3 regions of the Clostridium thermosuccinogenes genome follow, and region 1 is predicted to be linked to each of the others. Evidence: predicted binding sites of a transcription regulator. Region 1 holds the regulator's gene; each other region holds the start of a gene.
The links. Region 1 encodes Rex, which represses fermentation and respiration genes when NADH is low (regulators of the CRP and FNR family bind a similar motif). Its sites were predicted from a motif close to ATTGTTAANNNNTTAACAAT; they were not measured.
Positions count from the first base shown of each region.

Region 2: CDO33_RS11205 (phosphoenolpyruvate carboxykinase (GTP)) is a predicted target of Rex. The motif match lies at 1,845-1,864, and genes of this name have one in related genera.
Region 3: CDO33_RS14275 ((2Fe-2S) ferredoxin domain-containing protein) is a predicted target of Rex. The motif match lies at 2,386-2,405, and genes of this name have one in related genera.

Region 1 covers NZ_CP021850.1:735,572-749,660, forward strand. Annotated here, with positions in the region: gene trpS (tryptophan--tRNA ligase) at 1-405, opposite strand, end outside; gene CDO33_RS03345 (ABC-F family ATP-binding cassette domain-containing protein) at 663-2,594, opposite strand; gene CDO33_RS03350 (redox-sensing transcriptional repressor Rex) at 2,895-3,545, shown strand; gene CDO33_RS03355 (prephenate dehydrogenase) at 3,672-4,781, opposite strand; gene aroF (3-deoxy-7-phosphoheptulonate synthase) at 4,774-5,796, opposite strand; gene CDO33_RS03365 (IS701 family transposase) at 6,533-7,750, shown strand; gene fusA (elongation factor G) at 8,065-10,155, shown strand; gene CDO33_RS20720 (hypothetical protein) at 10,292-10,483, shown strand; gene CDO33_RS03380 (DUF4349 domain-containing protein) at 10,505-11,521, shown strand; gene CDO33_RS03390 (GNAT family N-acetyltransferase) at 12,082-13,071, shown strand; gene CDO33_RS03395 (PIG-L deacetylase family protein) at 13,075-13,776, shown strand; gene CDO33_RS03400 (serine hydrolase domain-containing protein) at 13,827-14,089, shown strand, end outside.
Region 2 covers NZ_CP021850.1:2,578,395-2,584,145, reverse strand. Annotated here, with positions in the region: gene CDO33_RS11220 (DUF1905 domain-containing protein) at 1-272, shown strand, start outside; gene CDO33_RS11215 (putative RNA methyltransferase) at 284-1,132, shown strand; gene CDO33_RS11210 (zinc-ribbon domain-containing protein) at 1,242-1,430, opposite strand; gene CDO33_RS11205 (phosphoenolpyruvate carboxykinase (GTP)) at 1,961-3,772, shown strand; gene CDO33_RS11200 (hypothetical protein) at 3,906-4,151, opposite strand; gene CDO33_RS11195 (metal-sensing transcriptional repressor) at 4,803-5,069, shown strand; gene CDO33_RS11190 (heavy metal translocating P-type ATPase) at 5,193-5,751, shown strand, end outside.
Region 3 covers NZ_CP021850.1:3,225,850-3,231,600, forward strand. Annotated here, with positions in the region: gene CDO33_RS14265 (SpoIIE family protein phosphatase) at 1-382, opposite strand, end outside; gene CDO33_RS14270 ([Fe-Fe] hydrogenase large subunit C-terminal domain-containing protein) at 379-2,100, opposite strand; gene CDO33_RS14275 ((2Fe-2S) ferredoxin domain-containing protein) at 2,081-2,347, opposite strand; gene CDO33_RS14280 (ISLre2 family transposase) at 2,685-4,115, opposite strand; gene CDO33_RS14285 (sodium-dependent transporter) at 4,442-5,751, shown strand, end outside.

The DNA of each region.
Region 1 (14,089 bases):
GTATAAAAGTATGTCGGCAGCCATAAGAACAGGATATGCGAATAATCCATGGTTGGGAGATATACCTTTTGCAATTTTGTCCTTGTAAGAGTGGGCGCGTTCCAGCAATCCCATGCCTGTTACATTGGATAATAACCAGGCAAGCTCCTGAACCTCAGGTATATCCGACTGTACCCAGAAAATTGCTTTGTCCGGGTCAAGTCCCAGGGCAAGAAAATCCATGGCAGCGTCAAGGGTTCTGCTTCTTAAAGTGGAAGCATCATACACTGTTGTCAATGCATGATAATTGGCAATGAAGCACAGCAGTTCATTATCGTTTTGGAATTCAATCATTCTCTTTATCATGGCAAAATAATTGCCTATATGAAGAGAGCCTGACGGCTGGATTCCGGATAGTATCCTCAAATTAAACACTCCTTTAAAGTAATTCTGTTTATAGAAAACAAAGCTGCAGGTAGAAATTGCTCCCATCAAGCTTTGTGGGTATAATCGATAACCGCTTTTATATCTATCATGTTTAAATGGATTATCGATACTATTTTACATCATATTGCAATATAAATACAATATACTGAGCCTTTTTTGGCAGGATGCGCAAAAGCTCGCTCCGGCACCGAAGGGCAGTATGATACACGCTAAATCACATTATCATCATATAACGGTTATGAGCCGGAAGTTACAGCTTCTTTCTCAGAGGCGAGCTTTTCCCAAAGAGGGTAGAGCTCTTCCAGCTTTTTCTCCAGGAGGTTCTTTTCGTCATTGAGCTGCATAAGCTTCACATGGTCGGTGCACACTTCTTCCAGCAGCATTTCCGCCTTTATCTCTTCGAGCCTTTTCTCCGCATCGCTTATGGCCTGCTCGGTTTCTCTCAGGCGCTTTTCCAGCTTTCTTTGATAGGCTCTTTCCTCCTTGCTGGCGATATGCTCCTGTTTGGAGGCGGACATTTTGACCTCTCTGGCATTATCCGTATTGGAAACCCTGTTATTTGCCTTGTATTCCAGGAAGCTTGTATAGTTGCCCGGATAATCGAACAGGGAAGTACCCCTGAACTCAAGAATGCGGGTGGACAACTTGTTTATGAAATACCGGTCATGGGATACCGCCAGTATTGTCCCTTCAAATTTCTGCAGGGCATCCTCCAGCACTTCCCTGGAGTTTATATCAAGGTGGTTGGTGGGTTCGTCCAATATCAGGAAATTTGCCTGAGACAGCATGATTTTCGTCAAGGCAACCCTGCTTTTCTCACCGCCGCTTAAAACCGAAATAGGCTTAAAAACATCCTCACCGGTAAAAAGGAAGGAAGCGAGGGCATTCCTTATCTCCGTGTGGGTAAGATCATCATTCTCATCCCATACTTCTTCCAATACGGTGTTGTTTTCATCCAGGTCATTCAGTTCCTGGTCATAATAAGCCAGCAGTACATTATGGCCGAACTCATATGCGCCTGAGCTCTGCTCCACCTTTCCAACCAATATTTTGAGCAGAGTTGACTTTCCGCATCCGTTCGGTCCTAAAAGGAAAACATTCTCCTTCTTGCGAAGCTTGAAGCTTATGTCCTTGAAAAGTGGCTTGCCGGGGTATTCCTTGCTGAGATTTTCCACCGAAAGCACATCGTTTCCGCTTTCAATTCCTGCCCTCAGCTTCATTTTGATCTTTCCCGGCAAATCTTTGGGTTTTTCCACCTTTTGCATCCTGTCAATAGCTTTTTGCCGGCTTTCTGCCGCAATTATATTTCTCTCTCTGTTCCATCGCCTCTGCTGTTCAATAAATGCTTCCAAGCGGGCTATTTCTTTCTGCTGAAGTTCATAATGCTTTTGCTGAATTTCCCTGTCCAAAGCTTTTTGTCGGACATATTCCGTATAATTGCCGTTATATACTTTGCATCCATGGTTTTCTATCTCAATGGTCTTGCTGGTGACAGAATCAAGGAAATATCTGTCATGGGAAATGACCAGTACGCTGTTTCCGTAATTTTTCAAAAAATTCTCAAGCCACTCCAAGGCATCAATGTCCAGGTGGTTTGTAGGCTCATCCAGAAGCAGAATGTCCGGCTGCTCCAGAAGCAATTTTGCCAGAGCCATCCTGGTTTTCTGTCCGCCGCTTAAAGAGCTTATTTTCAAATCAAACTGGTCCTCGGTGAAGCCAAGACCCTTCAATATGCCCTTAACCCTGCTGTTATACTCAAATCCGCCGGAGCGGGAGAAATTATCGGCAAGGTCGGAGTACTCTTTCACCAGGGACTCAAGCCTTAATTCATCCTTTTCCCTGCTGATGGATTCTTCCAGCGCTTTCATACGGCTTTCCATCTCTATGAGGTGCGAATAAGCAGACATTACCTCATCCCAAATCGTATTGGATGAATCGAGCCCTGAATTCTGCTCCAGAAACCCTATTTTTCTGGATTTGGCAACAAATACCTCGCCGTCGTCAGGCTGCAGTGTCCCGGCGATGATTTTAAAGAGGGTGGACTTACCGGCGCCATTTACACCTACTATGCCAACTTTTTCTGATTCCTGAAGGTTGAAAGAAATATTTTCCAGTATTTTGTTTGTGCCGAAAGACAGCGATATATTGCTGCAGCTTAGTACAATCATAAGACATCTCCTCTTTATGACTATCAGTGCAATTTTATCAAAAAACTTGATTAGCGGCAACAGCTCTTTTTTTAATCAATATCGATTATTGACAATAAAATAACAATAATGATATAATCCATTTATAGTAAATGCTTATGTGTATTATGATTCCAAATTTTGTTTAATTATACCAGGTATTTACATGCAAATGAACTGCTATAGGTTTATTGCATGAATTTGCCAATTCTAACAGGGACATTTTGCTGTAAATTATGGTTTACAGCTTTTTGGTGCCTTTAAGGAGGAAGAGTTTTGGATTTGAATAAGAAGAAGATATCCATTGCCGTAATCAAACGTTTGCCAAGGTATTACAGGTATCTCTATGATTTGCTCAAACTGGGCATTACCAGGATTTCCTCGAAGGAACTGAGTGAAAGGATGAATATCACTGCCTCACAAATACGCCAGGATTTAAATTGCTTTGGTGGATTCGGTCAGCAGGGTTATGGTTACAATGTGGAATCCCTGTTCAATGAAATCAGCAATATTCTGGGAGTTAATGAAACCTTTCATACCATAATAGTTGGTGCAGGGCATATGGGGCAGGCTTTGGCTAATTATGGGAATTTTGAAAAAAGAGGATTCAAGGTTGTGGGTATTTTCGATGTGAATCCTGCTGTCGTGGGAACCGCTATAAATGGAATCGAGGTATTGCATATAGATAAATTGGATGAGTTTATTAAGCAAAACAAGGTAGATATAGGAATTCTCACCGTACCGTACGACCAGACTCCTGCAGTAGCTGACAGGCTGGCAAGGCTCGGAGTAAAGGGGTTGTGGAATTTCTCTCCTATGGATCTTGAACTGGAGCATGATGTAGTTATTGAAAACGTGCATTTAAGTGACAGCCTTATGGTATTGGGTTACAAGCTGAATGAGATGAGAAACAGAAACAAGTCTAAAAATTAGGAAAATACAGAGTACTAAATATCGACAAATAATTTTTGCGAAAAACATAAAATAAGGCATATTCAAATACAAGGTATATATAAAGTATGAATAATTCACATAAATAAAAGTTGGCTAAGCCAACTTTTATTTGTATACTCTATAACCTTTGTCGGCCAGCAGTTTGCCGGCGGCATCGACGCTGGCCGGGTCCGGCAGGGTAATTTTGAGGCATCCCTGCTCAAACTCCCTGCTGTTGGACACATTGATATTTTTAATATTGATGCCGCTATCTCCCAAGATGGTGGCAATTTCTCCGATTATGCCGGGTTTGTCCACCACATCCACTATCAGCTCATAAATTGGAGCTATAAGACCGGGCTTGCCGGCAGGGATGGAATCCCGGAAATGCTTCGCATCTTCGAAAAAGTGGTATAGTCCTGCAGAATTTTTTTGCTCCATGAGCCCGCTGAACCTGTTCAAAATCTCTATATAGTGCTCCAGTATCCTTTTTATTTCCATCCGGTTGCTTAAGACGATGCTTTCCCAAACTTCCGGGCTGGAGGAGGCTATCCTTGTAATGTCCCTGAAACCACCGGCAGCGAGCATCTGCATTTTACCATCTGGCGTTTCCATATCCTTTACCAGATTGACGAGGGCTGACGCTATTATATGAGGTACGTGGCTTATGCCTCCTGTTATTCTGTCATGTTCTTTTGCATCCAGTACTACGGGTATGGCACCTATTCCCTCAATGATCCCTTTCAAAACGGACATTGCCTGCGGTGTGGTGCTTCTGGATGGTGACAGAATGTAATAAGCATTTTCAAAAAGGTGTGCAGCACCGGAGGAATAGCCGTTTTTCTCTTTTCCCGCCATGGGATGACCACCGATAAAGCATGGGGGAGAGGCCATGCTGTTTACCTGGTCTATTATATCTGATTTGGTACTTCCCACATCTGTTATGATGCAATCCGCTTTTACTTTTCCTGCAATGCAGCTTATATACTCAAAAGTGTATTTAACCGGGGTGCATATGAATATGATGTCTGAATTATATACATGGTCATTCAGCTGCGTAAATCCCCGGCATATGACCTGGTCTTTAATGGCCGCGTCAATATCCTGCCGGTTGGGAGTAACTGCGGTAATATCCCGTATGCCCAGACGTTCTTTCAGGGCTCTTGCCAGGGAACCTCCGATAAGTCCCAGGCCAATTATTGTGACTTTCATATTATCCATATTCATATTATTCATGTTTGAATTCTCTCCCGACTATGTCAGCAATTTTACTGATGTCTGCGCACAGTTCATCAAAGCTCTCCGGGGTGAGCTGCTGCGAAGCATCGGACAAGGCACACCTTGGATTTGGGTGCACTTCGATTATGAGCCCGTCGGCTCCGGCGGCTATTGCAGCTTTTGACAGGGGGAGCACAAACTGGGTTTTCCCTGCAGCATGGCTGGGGTCTACGATTATCGGCAGGTGGCTTGTGCTTTTTACCACAGGCACCGCGCTGATGTCCAGCGTATTTCTGGTAGCGGTTTCAAAGGTTCTTATTCCTCTTTCGCAAAGAACTACATTGTAGTTGCCCTCACTCATGATATATTCGGCGGCATTCAGCCATTCTTCGATGGTGGTGGCTGAACCGCGCTTGTAAAGCACAGGCTTGCCGGAACGCCCGATCTCCCTCAAAAGATGGAAATTCTGAGCATTCCGTGCTCCTATCTGAAACATATCCACATATTTATAAGCTATCTCTACAGCTTTTTCGCTGGTTACTTCGGTTATCACCTGAAGACCGGTGGCATCCTTCGCTTCCTTCAGGAGCTTGAGGCCTTCTTCCTCCAGACCCTGGAAGGAATAGGGAGAAGTTCTGGGTTTAAAGGCACCACCTCTTAAAAATTGTGCTCCGGCTTTTTTAACAGCAAAGGCGGCATCCATTATCTGCTGATAGTTTTCGACCGCACAGGGACCGGCCATTATCACCAGCTCCTTACCGCCTATTTTCACACCATTCACATCTACTATGCTGGGCTCCGGTTTGAAAGTTCTGCTCGCCAGTTTGTAGGATTCCATTATCGGAACCAGCTTTTCTACTCCCGGCATGAGCTCCAGGGGGACATCGCTCAATACTCTCTTATCCCCGATAACACCGATAATAGTTCTTTCAGTCCCTTTTGAAATGTGTACTCCAAGCCCAAGGGACGACAGGGTCTTGGAAATTTCAGCTACATCCTTTTCCTGAGAGTCAGGTTTCATAACAATGATCATTGGCTATACTTCCTTTCTACACGATTATTTACAACAGGCGCGGCTGCCATAATAAATCCTGCATGAAACTGCGCACCCTTCACCGGCAACTGCCTTGTTCAATCTATCCTTGCTGTGTTGGTTATTCCAAGCACAAGTCCTGAGCTTATTAGCCTTTGAACTTTCCACAGCACCGTCTTATATTAACCGTCACAATCCTTCATGCTTGCAAAGAGCAAACAATGATGGAGAGGACATTAATATTTTTGCGTTGATAGATTAATTTTAAAGCACATTACCGGTATTGTTTTCCATACTACCGTATTACACTAATTACCCGGGATCCGACAGGGCTAAACCCTTTTGCTCCTGCATCGGTCCAGGACCTACGGCAATTCCCCGGGTTTATTCTAAATTTACATCTCCCCTGCCTAAAAGTCAAGGGAAACTAATTTCTGCCTATCTATTGTAATATATGATATGACCCACAAAAAATGAAAGCTCGAGTTTGTCGGATTTCGTTTGATTATCTTTGTAATCCACTTTTTTACTTGAAATTTATCCTTAGAAAATGATGGCAAAAAGAGTTAATTGCCCCACGGAAAAAAATATAAGTTAAATTATTATAATTAGTGTTGTGCATTTAAAAGTAAATAATTGTATTACCAAATTAATGGTAAAACAAAAGCATAAGTTGACGTAATGTGGTAGCTTTGAATTGACCAAAAACAAAACTATTTCCACGGAGGTCAAACTTATGCCTGAGATAATAATAGAACAAAGTCAAGAAGTTATCAATTATATAAATATGCTAGATTTACCTTATTCTGAAGCCATACAAAATCACATGGTCCTTATGGTCTCAGGCATTATTACCACCGAGGGAAGCAAAAATGTTTCCAGGATCTATTCAAAGCATACCTGTAACCGGGATAGAAGCTGTGGTTCAAGATTCCTCGGACAGTATAAATGGAGTAACGATTATGTGGACCACAAGAGAATTAACCATTCTCTAAATGTTGTCCGTAATAGCGTGAATGAAGATACTTCAGGCTTTCTCATCATAGACGACTCTTTGAGTAAAAAAGATAAGTCTACCAAAAAGATTGAAGGCCTTGATTTCCACCATTCACACAGTGACGGAAAACCCATGTGGTCTCATTGCGTAGTTACTTCTCATTATAAAATTTCCGAATACTCACTGCCACAAAATTTCAGGCTCTATCTTAGAAAGCAGTTCTTTGGCAATAAAGCAAAGAAGCATTTTAAGAATAAACAAGAGCTTGCAATGCAGCTTATTGATGAATTTATACCGGTTACAGAAACAACGTACTTGTTGTTGGATGCTTGGTATACATCGGGTAAAGTGATGCTCCATGCCTTAAAGAGAGGATATCACACCATTGGAAGAATAAAATCCAATAGAGTGATTTACCCAGGAGGCATTAAAACAAGTGTTAGAGAATTTTCAACCTTTATCAGTAAGGACGAAACCAGCCCAGTTACAGCAGGTGACGATACTTACTATGTTTATAGGTATGAGGGTAAAATCAATGACCTTGAAAATGCCGTTATTCTGTTTTGTTGGAGCAAGCCCGATTTATCCGATAAACCAGCATTTATACTAAGTACGGATGTTAGCCTTACCACCTCCGAAATCCTTATATATTACCAGAACCGCTGGGATATTGAGGTAAGTTACCGGTATCAAAAAAACTCACTTGGTTTTGATAAATACCAGGTAGAATCCTTAACTTCAATAAAGCGCTTCTGGAGCATGGTCTTTATGGCCTACACTTTCCTGGAGCTTTTCAGGGTTTCAAACAAGAAATCCTTAAAGCTTGATACTTTGGGAGATACCATAGGGTATTTCCGCAAACAATACTTGGTTTCAATTGCCAAGTTTGCATATACTTGTGCAGTAAAAGGGGTAACTGTCGATGCTGTTATTACCAAATTAGGGATAGCCGCATAAACATTTACAATTTACTGCACGACACTAATTATTATAATAAAAAAGAGGAAAAATTCAAAATTAATAGAATATAAAATAATATTGGTATGAGTTCTAAACAAGTGAAAAGATGAATATATAGGAAGTTCTGCAAATTTACGGCAACAGACATTTTTACTTCGCTCACAAAAAATTTCACAGTACCCCGACATTTTAACTTAATGCTGAATTTGATTTGATTATTAGAATTATTTTCCTAGAATTTAGGTAATATAATAACGATATAAATTAATTGGCAGCTAAGGAAAATTAAAATAAACTAAGGGGGAATTTCTATGAAAGATTATACCGGTGAAAGAATCCGGAATGTCTGCCTGATGTCCCATGGAGGGGCGGGTAAGACCACTCTGGCAGAGGCGATGCTGTATAACACCGGAGTTCTTGACAGGCTGGGAAAAGTAGTTGACGGAAACACAACCACCGACTTTGATCCAGAGGAAATCAAGAGGAAGATCTCCATAAGTACGGCAATAGCGCCCTGTGAGTGGAAGGATCATAAAATCAATGTAATTGATACTCCCGGATATTTTGATTTCGTGGGTGAAGTAAAGCAAGGCATACGTGTGGCGGACAGCGCCATAATACTGGTCTCTGCCAAGAGCGGAGTGGCTGTGGGAACAGAAAAGTCCTGGGCTTATGCCGGAGAACACAAGTTGCCCGTTGTCTTCTTCATCAATAAAATGGATGAGGAAAATGCCGATTTTTTCAAAGTTGTTGATCAGCTTATCAATACTTTCGGTAAAAAAGTAATTCCATTTCAGGTACCCATAATCGAGGGTGAAAAGTTTACCGGTTTTGTTGATATTATAACCATGAGTGCGAAAAAGTTCGACAAGGATAAGCTGGTAGATACAGCTATTCCTGCCGATTTAGATAATAAAGTCGCCGAGATCAGGGGAGTTTTGGCTGAAGCTATCGCGGAAACGGATGAGGAACTGATGGAGAAGTTCTTCGCCGATGAGGAATTTACCCCGGAAGATATTAACCGAGGCATTTGCAGCGGAGTGGCAGATGGCTCAATCGTTCCTGTATTATGCGGTTCTGCAGCAAACAACCTGGGAGTGCAGCCCCTCATGGATATGATAATTGGATGCCTGCCGTCGGCGGCTGCTGCTCAGACGGTTAAAGGAAAATTGCCCGAAAGCGATAAAGTGGTAGAATTTAAAACAGCTCCCGATGCTCCTCTTTCAGCTCTAGTCTTTAAAACGATCGCAGACCCATTCGTAGGTAAAATTTCGCTTTTCAGAGTGTACTCAGGTACTTTAAAATCGGATTCGGTAGTATTCAATTCAACAACCCAGAAAACTGAAAAGATCGGTTCTCTTTTTATAATGAGAGGCAAGAAACAGATTCCTACAGATAAGCTTGTAGCAGGCGACATCGGAGGTATTTCAAAGCTTCAGAACACAAACACCAATGATACCCTTTGCGAGCAGGCAAAACCCATCGTTCTTGACAAAATAGAATACCCCGAACCTTCGATATCCCTTGCAGTTGAGCCCAAGGCAAAAGGAGACGAGGAGAAAATCAGTGCAGGGCTTCAAAAGCTGCAGGATGAAGATTTGACTTTCAAGGTAACCACAAATACGGAGACAAAGCAAACCCTCATCTCAGGCATTGGAGAACAGCATCTTGACGTGATTACCAGCAAGCTCAAATCCAAATTTGGTGTTTCTGTTAACCTGACAGATCCGAAAGTTCCTTACAGAGAAACCATTAAGAAAAAAGTTAAAGTTGAAGGCAAGCATAAGAAGCAATCCGGTGGTCACGGCCAGTATGGTCATGTATGGATTGAATTTGAGCCCGGCGAGACGGAAGATCTGACCTTTGAAGAAAAAATATTCGGTGGTGCGGTACCCAAGCAGTATCATCCGGCTGTTGAAAAAGGTTTAAGAGAAGCCATCCAGCATGGTGTACTAGCCGGATATCCTGTTGTTAATCTCAAGGCTACGCTGGTAGATGGATCATACCATGATGTCGACTCATCGGAAATGGCCTTTAAGATTGCAGCAAAGCTTGCATATAAGAAAGGCCTGGCAGAAGCTTCTCCTGTGCTTCTCGAGCCTATAGCCCATGTGGAGGTTTATGTGCCCGACAGCTATATGGGAGATGTGATTGGAGATCTCAATAAGCGCCGTGGCAGGATTTTGGGAATGAATCCTCAGGAAGGGGGCATACAGCAGGTGGTAGCGGAAGTACCTCAGGCTGAGATGTTCAAATATGCCACCGAACTGAGATCCATGACTCAAGGCAGGGGATATTTCAAACTGTGGTTTGAAAGGTATGAGGAAGCTCCCGCCATGATAAGCCAGAAGGTTATTGAGGAAGCTAAGAGGAACATGGCTGAAGATAATATGGATGAATAAAATTAAAATAAGAGGTGCTGCCTTAAGTTTAAGGCAGCACTTTTTCATTTTGCTCACCAGATCCAAAGTATACCACGGTAAATACCATGGTTTTTGCTGGAACAAATTTTAAAGTGCTTAAGTCTAAAGTTACAGAATGATAATTTTGCTTTTAAACAGCGGCCAAAGCAAGGGTTTTACGCTGACACTGCCGATATATTTATACTCTGATCTCTTTGCAGCATTGAATCAAATCACAGCTTCCCTTACAGTTTTACTGATGCAAAATAAATGCACTAATAGCCTGGCCTTTAATGCCAAAGGAGTTGGAAACATAGAGATTATATAAATATTAAAAGGGGGACATGAAATGCTTAAAAGAGTGCTTTGCTTATTAATTGCAGCGGTTCTTGTCTTTTCATCCATGGCGGGATGTGGCAGTAAGAGCAGCAAAAAGACTGCTTCTTCCGTTGCATACGATAAGAGCTTAATGTCGAATTCGAAAGCTGACTACAATTCTGCAGGTTCCGATGGTGATGCAGGTAAAGCGGAAAATGAAACAGCGGAGGCTGATCAGGCTGCAAATGCTGATTCCATCAGTGGCGCGGGTATTTCTACTGCTTCTCTTTCCAATGCCATCTTATCCGAAAGAAAACTCATCAGGAGCGCTAATGTCACAGTGGAAGTGGATGATTTTGAAAAGGCATACGGGCAGCTTAAGACGCTTATCAACGCCATTGGCTTTATCCAGGAGTCAAGCATCAGGAAGGACAAAAGATATATTGATTCCCAAGAGGTGTTATTGACAAGGGCAGTAATCATACTGAGGGTGGACAAGGACAAGTTCGAGCAGGTGGTGGACGGGATAAGCGGATTGGGAACTCTTATCGATCAAAGCATTTATGGTGAGGACGTAACGGACAAATATTTCGACAAGGAAGCAAGGCTGAGGCTTTTAAGATTTGAGGAAAGCCGCATTGAGGAATACCTTAAGAAGCTTACCGACCTGGATGCGATCTTTCGGGTAGAACGCCAGCTTACCGAAATACGTCATGAGATTGAAAGCCTCACAGGCACGTTGAAAAAGTGGGATAACCTCGTGGAGCTTTCAACCATCACCGTCAACATGAACGAGAAAGAACCGGAAGCAAATGCTGGGGACAGTAAAGGTAAATCATATCTGACAAGGCTGAAGGAAAGATTTGAGGGAGGCATTAGAGGCTTGATTTCCTTCTGCGGCGATGTGGTGCTGTTCCTGGTAGGTATACTTCCGACCTTATTGCTTCTGGCAGTTTTGGGATTAATAGCTTATAAGGTTTACAGGGCATTTTCCAAAAAAACGCCCAAAGCTCCGGCAGATAAATCATCAGAGGAGAATACCCAATAAATGCGGTTAGGTATAGGCTGTAATCATCAGCAAAGACCTTATGAAGGGATTGAATCCATCCGGTTTCCAGTAAACCTGGTGGATTCTTTTATTTCTCTAAATTCTTATATCAAATTTATGCTTTATGTTTCCCTTGCTGTTTATATTAAAAAACTATGGATTGAAAAATATCTACAGGAATTGGAAATTATGGATTGAAACTCAGGTGCCAATTTTATATTTTTTTTCGAAAAAGAGTTGCAAAATATCCAGAACGTAGTACAATATAATTAACGGATGAAGAGAGCATTAATTATGAAACGCTATGCTGTGTTCAGTCATAAAAGCGCATAACATATCCACACCATGGGAATATTCAGATTAAGACGACGGAAGTTTTACTTGTCAGATACTATTTTCACAAAGGTTTTACAGCAGTTTTTGGTTGGCGTTAGCAAGCACAAGCAGGGATGGTGAGAGCAGCGGGTGGAGACTGCCGCAAGACGTCATCAAAAGGCGGGACTATTAAGTTTTGCATAAAAGCGTGATTCTCAACAATAAAAATTGATAAGGGGGATACCATGAAAATTTTAAAGTTTGAAGACAGGTATGTGCCGGAAGTTGTGTCACTGTGGAATACTCATCTCAGCGGACAGACACAGTATAAACCGCTTACCGAAAAGGAATTCGAAGCCAAGTTTTTAAAAGATCCTAATTTTTCTTATGATGGCACTTTTGTAGCTGTGGAAGACGGAAAAGTCATCGGTTTTGCCAATGGAGTTGTAAAAAAGCAGTTTCTGCCGGGAGAGAACCATGAAAACACTCCGGGGTACCTTACCATGGTGGTGGTGGATACGGAGTACAGGGGAAAGGGCTATGGCTCGGCACTGCTTCACGAACTGGAGGAATTCTTCAGAAAAAACGGAAAAAAGAAATCCCAGTCCATTTTCTTTAATCCCATAAAGCTGGAATGGTACATACCGGGTACCGACGGACATGACCATAACAATTCTCCCGGAGTGGATGCGGATACTCCGGCGGTAAAATTTATGGAGAAAAACGGATATCGCATATTGACAAGGGAGGTCTCCTATTATCTGAATCTTTCCGACTTCAAGATGAGTGAGAAATGCATCAAGAGGCGCCAGGAGCTTATGGAAAAGGGGATATACACCGGATTCTATGATCCTGAAAAGCATTATGGCTTCGATGAACTGTTTGATGATTTGGGAAGCGAGGACTGGAGGAAGGGCATCATGGATAACCTGGCGAAGGATAAACCTGATCCGGTTATCGTGGCGGCAGATCATGGCAAGATCTGCGGATTTACAGGACCGATAAGGGTGCAGGAAAGCGGCAGAGGATTTTTTGTCGGGATAGGAACCCATTCACAGTATAGAGGCGAAGGAATTATGACGGTGCTGTTTGAATTGCTGATGGATGGTTTTAAAAACGCGGGGGCAAAATTCAGCAGCCTTTTTACAGGAGCGGATAACCCTGCCGGGAAAACCTATGAACGTACAGGTTTTAAAGCGGTTAGAAACTGGGCAGTTATGGGAAAGGAGATATAAATTATGGAAGGTAAAAGAAAGCATATCATGGCAATAGGAGCTCATATTGGGGATGCGGAGCTGACATGCGGAAAAACACTGGCAAAGCATGCCATATTAGGGGACAAGATAACTATCGTAGGTGTGACGGCGGGTGAAAGAGGTGCGCCGCCCACCATGAGTGTAGAGGATTTCAAGCAGATGAACATCAATTCTGCCGCCGAATTTGCAAAAATGCTGAACGGAAAATCCATAGTTCTGAATTACAGGGACGGTGAAGTTCCGGAGAATGAAGAGATAAAATTTGAAATAGCCGATCTGATCAGAAGGGAAAAGCCCGATGTAATACTTACCCACTGGTGCCACAGCATGCACAAGGACCATATGACTGTTCACCGGGTAGTAAAAGATGCCATGTTCTATGGCGCTTTGAGCACCATGGAAAGGGATCTCCCGGCCCATTACGCCAGTGGACCGTATTTTGCTGATAACTGGGAGGACTCTCACGGTTTTGTTCCATATATATATGTGGATGTGACGGAAGGATATGATCTTTGGTATGAGGCTGTTCAAAAGCTCTGGCTGACCAATAATTCTCCGTGGTTTAAATACCTGGAGTATTATGATGCACTGAGCAGGGCAAGAGGAGCCATCATACACAGGAAAAGGGCTGAATGCTTTGCGGCAGGTCCGTATGACATGAAGAAGGTAATAGATTCCTTTTAGGGCATGATACCGGACTTTTGCCATATTGACTGTGTTTTCAGGGTGATGCCATGATTTTCAACGTGAATGATGATTCTAATGCAAATTTTGATACCGCCTTTAATTTGCTTGCCCGGTCAGCTGATGCGGGCGTTTTCCCAGGTGCGGTGGCTGCCATCGGACATTCGGACGGACTTCTGAGGGTCGGAGCCTATGGCAGCCGGTGCCTGGTGCCGGAAAAGCTTCCGGTGCTGCCGGACACTCTGTATGATCTGGCTTCCTTGACCAAGGTTGTCGCCACCACACCCTTGTTCTTAATTTTTCAGGAAAAGGG
Region 2 (5,751 bases), 1.8 Mb from region 1:
GCAAGGTATATGAATTTGAAGCTGAGATTAAAAAAGTGCCGGATATTGATGGTGCATATATTGAGATCCCCTTTGATGTGAAGGCTAAATTTGGCAAAGGGCGGGTATCTGTTACTGCAACCTTTGATGGCGAAGTATATCATGGCATGCTTGTGAGAATGAAAACACCATGCCACATAATAGGCATACGGAAAGATATCAGGGCGAAAATAAACAAGCAGCCAGGAGACAAGGTTTTTGTAACTATCAGGGAAAGAGAAGTCAAAAAATAGGAGGAAGTTTATTGGAAAGGAAAAGTCTGTTTCAGTGCCCTGTGTGCAAAAAAGCGCTGGTGCAGGGTGAGAAGGAATATCGTTGCAATAAAGGCCACAGCTTTGACATATCGAGAAAAGGGTATGTAAACCTGCTTCTTCCTAATCACAAGGGATCGGGCAATCCGGGAGACAGCAAGGAAATGCTGCAAAGCCGGAGGGATTTTTTAAACAAAGGGTATTATGAAGGCTTTTCAGATAGATTGAATGCTCTATCTTCGCATTATATACCCAATGATGACGCCAACGGCATAAGTATTCTTGATGCCGGATGCGGCGAGGGCTATTACATTTCACGGCTTAAAAACAGCCTATGGGCCAGTGGTATGGAGAAAACGGATATTTACGGCATAGATGTGTCCAAAGCCGCGATAAATTTAGCTTCCGGCAGGGACAAGGCTATACGCTTTGCTGTTGCCAGCACTTATCATTTACCCCTGCTGGACCGATGCTTGGATGGCATATTGTGCATTTTTTCTCCGAGGGACGAGAAGGAATTCCTTCGTGTCTTAAAACCCAAGGGCAAGCTAATAGTTGCAGCCCCAGGACCAAAGCACCTTTACAGCTTTAAGAAGGAATTGTATGAAAATCCGGAATATATAGGGCAAAAGGGAACTGTGGGTGAAGGATTTTCCGTGCTGGAATGTGTCAACATATCATATGGCATTTCACTGGAAAGCACGCAGGATATTATGAATCTGTTAAGCATGACGCCTTATACCCGCCATACGGACCAGGATGCGGTAGAAAAACTGAAAAGGCTGAATGCTCTGGAGACTGAGGTGGATATAAACATAATTGTATACCAGAAGCTGCGATAAACATAAAATGTTTTTAAAATACAGGAAGCTTTGACAGGTGAGCAGCTTTCACCGACGGCAATTTGGATAAACTAAAAAGGAGAGTGTGCACTCTCCTTTATCTTCGAATTTACCACCTGTTGCCGAAGCTTCTGTTTCTGCTATTGTTGTTGTTTCTCTGCTGCTTTCTCGCTCTTCTGCAATCAGGGCATCTCTGAGGCTCGTTTTCGAATCCCTTTTCTTTGTAGAATTCCTGCTCGCCTTCCGTAAAAATAAATTCGCTGTTGCAATCCTTGCAAACCAATGTTTTGTCTGCCATTTAAATATACCTCCCTAAATTATTTGGATTAAACTAATTTCCTGATTACTGTCTCCAAATAAATTTAAGAGAGGTCAGTACAGAAATAATCAACCCATATCGGATATATGTAATATCACGACTTATTAAGAATATCACATGATTTGTTAAAAAGCAAGGAATTTTTCCAACTTTATTTTGCCGATTTATGTTGATTTGAAAATTTTTAATGTTATAATGGAAATTGTATGTTTTGAACATATAAACATACTTTGTCATTATTGCTCAGACAGGCTTGACCTGTCTGTTTTTTTATACATAAGAATGCGCTTATTAGTGGAAAGCTACACATGTGGTTTTTGAAAATTTCGTAGGATATTTATGCCAAAGATTTATTGAATTTTCTGTGTCTATGTGTTACTATATGATATAATGTTAGTGAAAAAATTAACTATAGTTTGGTTACCCGGATATTTGATATAAGATATGGGAACATTGATATTGCTATTTTGTAGTATCATGAATAATATACTTATTTGGAGGGAGAAATTATGAATTTAAACGAACCAAGAACTACAAACAAAGAATTGTTGGCATGGGTAAAAGAAATGGCTGATATGTGCCAGCCAGATAATATTTATTGGTGTGATGGTTCCCAGGAAGAGAATGATCGCCTGTTACAAGAGATGGTAGATTCAGGGATGGCAATCCGCTTGAATCAGGAAAAGCGTCCGGGATGCTACCTGTTCCGCAGCCATCCGTCCGATGTTGCCCGTGTTGAGGACAGGACTTTCATAGCATCAAAAACCAAGGAAGATGCAGGTCCGACAAATAACTGGATAGATCCTGTCGAGCTTAAGAAAACTATGACAGAGTTATACACCGGATGTATGAAGGGAAGAACCATGTATGTAATCCCATTCTCCATGGGTCCAATAGGTTCACCTGCATCCAAGATCGGCGTTGAGCTGACCGACAGCCCTTATGTTGTAGTTAACATGCGTATTATGACCCGTATGGGCCAGGCAGTTCTCGATGCACTGGGTGACGGGGAATTTGTAAAATGTCTTCATTCAGTAGGTGCTCCTCTGGAGAAAGGACAGAAGGATTCATCATGGCCTTGCGCTCCGATGGAAAAGAAATATATTAGCCACTTCCCTGAAGAGAGAACTATATGGTCCTATGGTTCCGGATATGGCGGTAATGCTCTCTTAGGAAAGAAATGCTTCGCACTGCGTATAGCTTCTGTTCAGGCCCGTGATGAAGGCTGGTTGGCTGAACATATGCTGATACTCAGAATTACTGATCCTAATGGCAACAAGACTTATATCGCAGGAGCTTTCCCAAGTGCTTGCGGTAAGACCAACCTGGCGATGCTTGTTCCTACTATTCCCGGATGGAAGGTTGAAACCATCGGTGACGACATAGCATGGATGAAATTCGGAAAAGATGGCCGCTTGTACGCTATCAATCCTGAAGCAGGGTTCTTTGGTGTTGCACCTGGTACATCATCAGAATCTAACCCCAATGCTATGCACAGCATAGAAAAGAATACCATATTTACCAACGTTGCATTGACCGACGATGGCGATGTTTGGTGGGAAGGCATCGGATATGATGCTCCGGATCATCTCATCGACTGGAGAGGAAATGACTGGACTCCAGGTTCCGAGACACCGGCAGCTCATCCCAATGCTCGTTTCACAGCACCTGCTGGCCAGTGCCCTGTAATTGCTCCTGAATGGGAAGATCCTCAGGGAGTGCCGATTTCTGCAATATTGATCGGTGGACGTCGTCCAAGCACTATACCGTTGGTTCACCAGAGCTTCGATTGGAACCATGGTGTATTCATGGGTTCAATAATGGGTTCTGAAATTACCGCTGCTACAATTTCCAAGGATATCGGTCAGGTTCGCCGTGACCCATTTGCAATGCTGCCTTTCTGCGGTTACAATATCAGCGATTATCTGCAGCATTGGCTGAATATCGGAACAAAGACCGATGCCGACAAGCTGCCTAAGATATTCTATGTTAACTGGTTCCGTAAGGATGCTAACGGCAAATGGTTATGGCCTGGATTCGGCGAAAACAGCCGTGTACTCAAATGGATCGTTGAAAGAGTTAACGGTGTGGGCAAGGCAGTAAGCACTGCTATTGGTTATATGCCTACTCCTGATGCAATAGATGTAGAAGGACTTAAGGTAAGCAAGGAAGATATGGAAGAACTGCTTAAGGTTAACAAGGATGAATGGTTAAAAGAAGTTGCTTCCATAAGAGAGCATTACGCTAAGTTCGGAGACAGGCTGCCTAAGGAACTGGTTGCACAGCTCGACGCTCTCGAAAAGAGATTGAACGAAATGTAATAATTTCAATAGAATTTAAAAACTGGTCGATAAGCGCCAATGGCTTGTCGGCCAGTTTTCGCATATTTACGATACATAAAGGCAATAATGGCAATTAAAAAAGGGTGGTTAAAATTACCACCCTTTATTTCTTTTATAAAACTTTGCGTATTTTAGAAGGTTCATATTCTCTTATGGTTTTGGTATTGCCTTGTTCAGTAAACAATACCTGCACCATACCCTGTTTCGCATTGAGGACTCTACCTTTGAGTTTGCTTCCAATAACATTTACCGGAGCATTTTTAGCCAATTCCCTGATGTTAACCGAGCTGCAATATTCACATGTTTCTTTTTGAGTGAAAATTCTCTTGCAGTCAAGACAGTAATTCAGCTTATCCATAAGTATACCTCCATAAATTATAGTGATTTCGGGTTATAGAGAAATATAAACCCTAAACGCCTGCATTTATTATATTCTACTTATTTCCTCGGATTCCTCTATTTTTTAGTCATTATTTAATTTGATTGTGCTCATGCCATCCGTCATAGCTTATGATAGTCCATCGGATCGCAGAACTTCATAGTAGAAGGTTTTTTTATGAATGGTGCACAAATCAACGGGGAAGGCCGTTATCATGCTTGGGTCAAATATGTTTTTATAAAAATACTACTTGACAAATAGGAATAGTAAAGTATAATAAAATCATACCCCACCCCATGGGGGGTAGGTATACAGTGCTGTTATTTAGCTGCTGATGATATAAACTTAATTTTTGGTGAAATATATAACATTAATAAAGTCAGAAGGAATGCGACCAGGGCTGGTATTCGTCAGAGCACGGGATTTAATTCCGGGTGAAGCAGTTTGCAACAAGCCTTTTAATACCATCGATTTAATGCCATTGAAGTGAAAGGCGGGTTTTGCAAGCATTCACCGCCTTATGGTATTGATGAATTATACGGAATCAATGCATCCATTATTGGCTGGACTCATTCCTATACTAAATAGTGTAGCAGCATTATACAAGTACCTTACTAAAGGAGGGATTGCATGGACTGCAACGACAAAAAGCAGGTTATGAACCTGATAAAGACCGCCAGGGGTCAGATGGATGGAATTCTAAAGATGCTGGAGGAAGACAGATATTGTGTTGATATTTCAAAACAGATACTGTCTGTTCAAGCTTTGCTCAAAAAAGCCAATCTGAAGATAATCGACCAGCATATAAAGCACTGTGTGAAGCAGGCATTTACGGAAGGGAATGGCGATGAAAAGGTAAATGAGGTCATGGAGTTGATTGATAAATATGCAAAATAGCACATTTCGTCGGGAAAAGATAGGCCTTGCTGCAAGAGAAACTTATCTTCCGGCAATTGCTTTCCCATCATTGCCGAGATGCAATTTCTTCAATATTTTATGTATGGATAGGACGGTGAAAGGATGAAAAAGGAAACATTGAACATAACCGGCATGACCTGCGCATCTTGCGTCAAGGCGGTGGAAAGAAGTGTAAAGAGGCTGGGGAACATAAATTCAGCCGATGTAAATTTAGCTACCGAAAAGTTAGTGGTGGAATTTGATGAAAGCCAGGTGACCCTTGATGAAATAAAGGAAGCAGTGAAAAAGGCCGGTTACGGTGTTGAAGAGGAAAAAAACGATATCCTGAGGGATGTGACGATACCTATTTCCGGCATGACCTGCGCATCCTGCGCAAAAGCTGTGGAAAGAGCGATAAAAAAGCTGCCGGGAATAAGGGAAGTAAGTGTAAACTATGCTACCGAAAAAGCCAGGGTTTTGTATGATCCTGGCAGCACGAGGATTTCAGAGATAAAGAACGCTGTATCCAAAGCCGGGTATAAGCCTATGGAGGTGGAGGCCGGTGAACAGGTGGACAGAGAGAGGGAACGCAGGGAAAAGGAACGAAAGACCTTGTGGACAAAGTTCCTCGTTGCGGTTATTTTCACTGCACCTTTGTTGTACATCTCCATGGGGCATATGA
Region 3 (5,751 bases), 2.2 Mb from region 1:
TTTCCCTCTCAACATCCACAAAAACACCTTTTTTCAGCCTTATCATCGACGGATTGTCAAACTCGGCAAGATAAGCCTTTCCGGAGTAAAACACCTGCAGTATGGAGAAGGTTGAATAGGCTATTCCCCTTTCCCTGCAAACCGGCAGAGTATTTACAATAGTTTCCACTGCCTCATCAACACTGGCACCTTCTGTCAGCATGGTACCGATTATTTTGCTTGTAAGGGTGGCGAGTATGTTCGCCTTAACCCCGCTTCCCAGTCCGTCTGCCAGGACTACTATGACCGAATCCCTGTTCCTTATTATTTCAACCTTGTCGCCACATAGCTCCTCATTGAATTTATTTAAACTTTCGTAGCTTGCATCAATGTACAGGCTCATTTTTCTTCACCCATATCAGCTAATATTGATTTTTTCAATCCTGTAAGGGCTACTTTGGTTTCAGCTGTTGTTTCCCCCAGGAGGCTTGCAATTTCCTGGGCCACTCTCATTTGCTTTTCAATGACTTTTTGGGCTATATCTATGGTTTCCGAACGCATTGAGTATATCTTCTTCCTTTGTTCTTCGTTTTCCGTAATATCTTTGATGATGGCGATAATCATATCGTATTCTCTTACATAAATAATTGACTGCATCACAGTAATTCCATAGGCATCATAGTAGTACTTTTTGTCCAGAATGTTTTCCCCGTTTTGCAGTGCAGCTTCAAAATCAGGACAATTGAGAATTTCATAGATATGCTTGCCGGACATATCTGTGTCCTCCATTTTGAAAAGCTTGCAGGCAGACAAATTATATTCCTGTATGATTAAGTTCTTGTCCAAAGCTATTAAAGCGTTAGGTGAGTTATGCATTATTATGTTTGAAATGGATTCAGCTTTTTCCCTCATATAGGGAAGGCACATCTTAAGATCCGCCTTCTTATTATATACAGCGATCGCCTTATCCCTGCAGGTGGAATATCCGCATGCACCGCAATTAAGCTCCTTATCCTTGTTTACCTTGCCTATCATGCTCAATATGCTTCTAATTGTATCTTCATCCGGAATGTCCATGGGCTTTGACCGGTCAATAAAATTCCTCTCCAGCGGCGCCTTGGCATCCTCAACTAATGCATGGGTTGGATCCTTAAGTTTTTTCCTTGCATAGTTGAGCAGCTTGTCCCGGGCTCCTAAAAAGCCGCCTTCCACTTTTCCGATGCAGGGTCCTCCAAGACAGCCTCCGGTACAGCTATTCATCTCAATGAAATAGCTTTTTACTTTACCTTCCTTCATCCAATCCAATATTTCAATGCATCTGTCTATTCCATCCACGCTTATGCATTTATACTTTTTTCTATCATCGGCATGCAAGGTCTTTATAATGCCTCCCGGCGACGGATAAAGCCTCGCCGCAGGATTGCTTAATCCTTTAAGCTCCCCGGCATCTATGCTGTTAATGTCAATACCTTCCATGTCCATCCATTTTTCCAGCTCCTCAAAGGTAAGCACGGCATCTACGCTGCCTTCATTTGCTATTTCAGTACATTCCCTTTTTTTAGCAATACAGGGGCCTATAAAAACGATTTTTATCCTTGGTCCGTACATGCTCCGCATCATCCTGGCATGGGCAACCATAGGAGATACCACAGGCGCCATCTGACCGATCAATGTCGGATAATACCGCTCCACAAGGGAAACTATGCTAGGGCAGCAAGTGGTTATAATGTTGTTCATCTTTTTATCATTCATGAGTTTTCCATATTCTTTTGATACCTGTGTGGCTCCTATGGCCGTCTCCTCAACATGGGTAACGCCCAGCTTGAACAAAGCAGCCACCACCCTTTCGGGTTCATCGGTATCAAAAGCCGCAACATAAGAAGGAGCAAGGCTAACATATACCTTTTCATTTTTGGACAGGAAACCTTTCACCCTGTCAATATCGCTCTTGACAGTCTTGGCGTTCTGGGGACAGACAGTAAGACATCTTCCACATAGGATGCATTCCTCTTCAACAATTTCAGCCTGATCGTTCCTAAAAGCAATGACTTTTATGGGACAGTTGCGAATACATTTATAGCAATTTTTGCAGTTTGCTTCCTTAAATTGAATTATGCTCATTTTGCAGCCTTTCTAATATTACTTCCTTAAATTTCTGCTCCGCATTGTCAGGGGTTACGCCTCCGATCATATCGTCCTGCACTTTAACCGAAACACCATCTGTGCAATTCCCCAGGCAAAAAGAAGCTTTCAGCTCTACCCGGTCTTCCAGCTTGTATTTTTTTATGAGCTCTTGAAATGATTTTAAAATATAATACGATCCTTTTAAATGGCAGGAACTCCCTACACAAATATATACATCCAACAGATAACCCCCCAACTAAGGTTCTTTGGTAATGACTAACAATTGTTAAGATTTTAACAAATACAATTATAGTACATTAGTGCCCTTTTGTCAAGCCGTACAGCGCCTAATGATTGAGTCAATTTACTGTAGGGAATTGAAGATAAGACGACTTCCTAAAATAAGTCCACTCCGGTCACGCCCTTGACAACAAGCATCTCCCATATGGTTTGTCAGCCAGGGCGGCACCCCTTGTAACAGGGGAATGTCTCTGGAGCTTTTGGCTGCCACTTTAGCCCATTATACCATATGGGTCCCTCTTATTGTAAAGGGTTCGCTTCGCCGTTCCCTTCGTTCATTGTTACCCTACAAAGGCTCTTAGCGCTCTATAAAGCAGTGTTTTATGGCCTTTACTGATTATTGTTAGATTACTGTCCCAAACACCATCATATCTATTCCTATTTGTTCTCAATTCACGAATTAATTCATCTTGTAGCTGCTGTGCCTGCTCCCGTTGTTCTTTCTTCTTTTGAGCCATTACCAAGTCGTATACTTTTCCTCCGTTTTTCTTGAAAATTCTGAGTTGGGCCATCTTGTCCGCACCATTTTTTGACCAACCCATTGGCCTGCTGCTTAACCTATCGGATAGAATATGGCTTACATGCCCTTCAGCACTGCATCCTACAATTTCATAGTTATCTACCTTTATCTCTATTCCTGCCCAGTTATTCAATATATATCTTTTTGCATCGTTAACCGCTTTCCTCTTTGTCTCCGATTCTGTCTTTTCAAGAATTTTAGCAAATGCCTTCTTAAGCCCCGCCTTATCAGCTTCTTTCAAGGCATCATCTAATTCCTGTTCGATATCTTCGTCTTCCAAGTGTGCCGTTGCTACTTTTACGTATTTGCTCAAATGATACTTATCCAATACAAACTTGCTTTTACCAATCCAGTTTAATCCCTGTTTTATCCAAGCTGCTCCATCTCCAGATATATATACAGTTTCAATCTTATCCACATCATAAGTATCATCTATGTATTGGGAAACCTCTAGCCACAGTTCTTCACTATCTCTGATTCCTCCAAAATAACGGGGATTCTTCAATACTTTTCTCTTCTTCGTGCTTTTTTCATGGTCAATTCCCTCATGAACGTATACAAGCTTAGGCATTAGTGTGCTACTTGCTCCCCATTCATCTTCTGTCTTATGTCTCTTTTTCCCTTGCTGCGCTACATGGTCTTCATCAGCCTCAATATACAGAATCTTTGGTGTCTCATCCTTTCTCTTTTCCACCGATGGCTGAACAACTTCAAGTTCATGTACTTTATTCATTACAGCCTGTTTGCTTACCTCATCCATGTATGCAGCTTTTTCTCCACCTTTTCTATAACTGCTCTCCGCAGCCTCTTCCACAGCATTTATGACAACATCAGCACTTACTCGGTCATGAGGATTGATACCAACTATTCTATCCACAAGATATTGCCTTTTTCCGCCTTTCTTAGGCTTAAAATATGTTCGTTCATAACTGATGGGTCCAAAGCTTGTTAAAAGTCCTGTTCTATCCTTTCTTACAATTTCCCAGTTCTGCTTGCGAGAAGCCGATTCCCGCAGATAATCATCCATATCTTCAAGAACTTCTGTAACAATGTTTCTACCTAATTCAAGAAGTTCTTCATGCAATCCCAAAACAAGGTCAGCTAGGTCCGTAGGCTTTTCAACAAATTTTTTTACCTTTTCTTCAATCTTTTTTACACCAAAACCAATAAAATGTTGTATACTATTGTACATAGAAGATGCATCCTTTCGTTGAGTATTTTGATTTGGCGACTTATATCTTAACAGGATGTCATCTTCTTTTCAATTTTTTGGATATTTATTCCAATTGATTCCCTACAGTAATTTTACTCGAGCGCGCCTAATAATCCCATCTCCCGTAATAGTTTCATTATGCTTCTCGAATATATTCATTGATAGTTGACAAAAAATATAATATAATTTATTGCGGTTTGCTAATCAATAAATTAGTTCTACTTTGCTTTGTGGTATTACTGGAAAGCAATTGTTTCCGGTGAATCAATGTAGGATTAGTTTAACAATCTTAAGAGGTGAAAAAAATGGAAAAAAGAGAGAGGTTTGCTTCTCGCTTAGGTTTCATCTTAATCTCTGCGGGATGTGCCATCGGGTTAGGTGATGTTTGGCGGTTTCCTTACATTGCAGGACAATATGGCGGAGGAATATTCGTTCTGATCTATCTGATATTTATTTTTATGCTCGGTATTCCCATCATCACAATGGAGCTCGCGGTAGGACGTGCCAGTCAGAAAAGCATTGCCACTTCTTTTAATGTTCTGGAGAAAAAGGGACAAAAATGGCATTGGATGGGTTATGCCGGAGTAGCCGGAAATTACATACTAATGATGTTTTATACCACCATTGCCGGTTGGATGCTGGCTTATTTCTACAGGATGCTGACAGGCCAGTTTGATGGTCTTGATACCCAGCAGGTTGGTCAAATATTTTCAAACCTTATAGCCAATCCGGTAGAGATGACTGTGTGGATGGTTATAACAACTGTTGTTTGCTTTGGAATTTGCTCCCTTGGTTTGCAGGAGGGTGTTGAAAAGGTTACCAAGGTCATGATGGTATTGCTTCTGGCCATCATCGTGCTGCTGGCGGTTAAGTCCATGACGCTTCCAAATGCCGGTAAAGGCTTAAGCTTTTATCTCATGCCCGATGTTAATCAGATAAAAGAAAATGGCATCTGGGAAACAATTTTTGCTGCCATGAGCCAGGCATTCTTTACCTTAAGCATAGGAATCGGTTCCTTGGCTATATTCGGTAGTTACATCGGGAAAGATCGCCGACTTCTCGGTGAGTCCATTAATATTGCTGTATTAGACACTGCGATTTCAATTATTGCAGGACTTATCATCTTCCCCGCTTGCTTTTCTTTTAACGTTGACCCAGGGCAAGGGCCAGGACTTATATTTGTAACATTGCCCAATATTTTTAACGCAATGAGCGGCGGAAGAATCTGGGGCTCGCTGTTTTTCATCTTTATGTCCTTTGCAGCCTTTTCCACGGTTATCGCCGTCTTTGAAAACATAATTTCCTTCGGGGTGGACCTCTGGGGATGGAGCCGAAAAAAGGCATCCATTATTAACATGTTTTTGCTCATCGTGCTTTCCATGCCATGTATTCTAGGTTTCAATGTCTTAAGCTGGATTCAGCCCTTAGGAGAAGGCACCGGCATACTGGACCTGGAAGATTTCATAATCAGCTATAATCTGCTTCCTTTAGGTTCACTGGTTTATCTGCTTTTCTGCGTTACCCGCTATGGTTGGGGATTTGACAAATACCTTGAGGAAGTCAATGCTGGAAAGGGATTAAAAGTACCCCGTGCTCTGAAAGGGTATTTGACCTG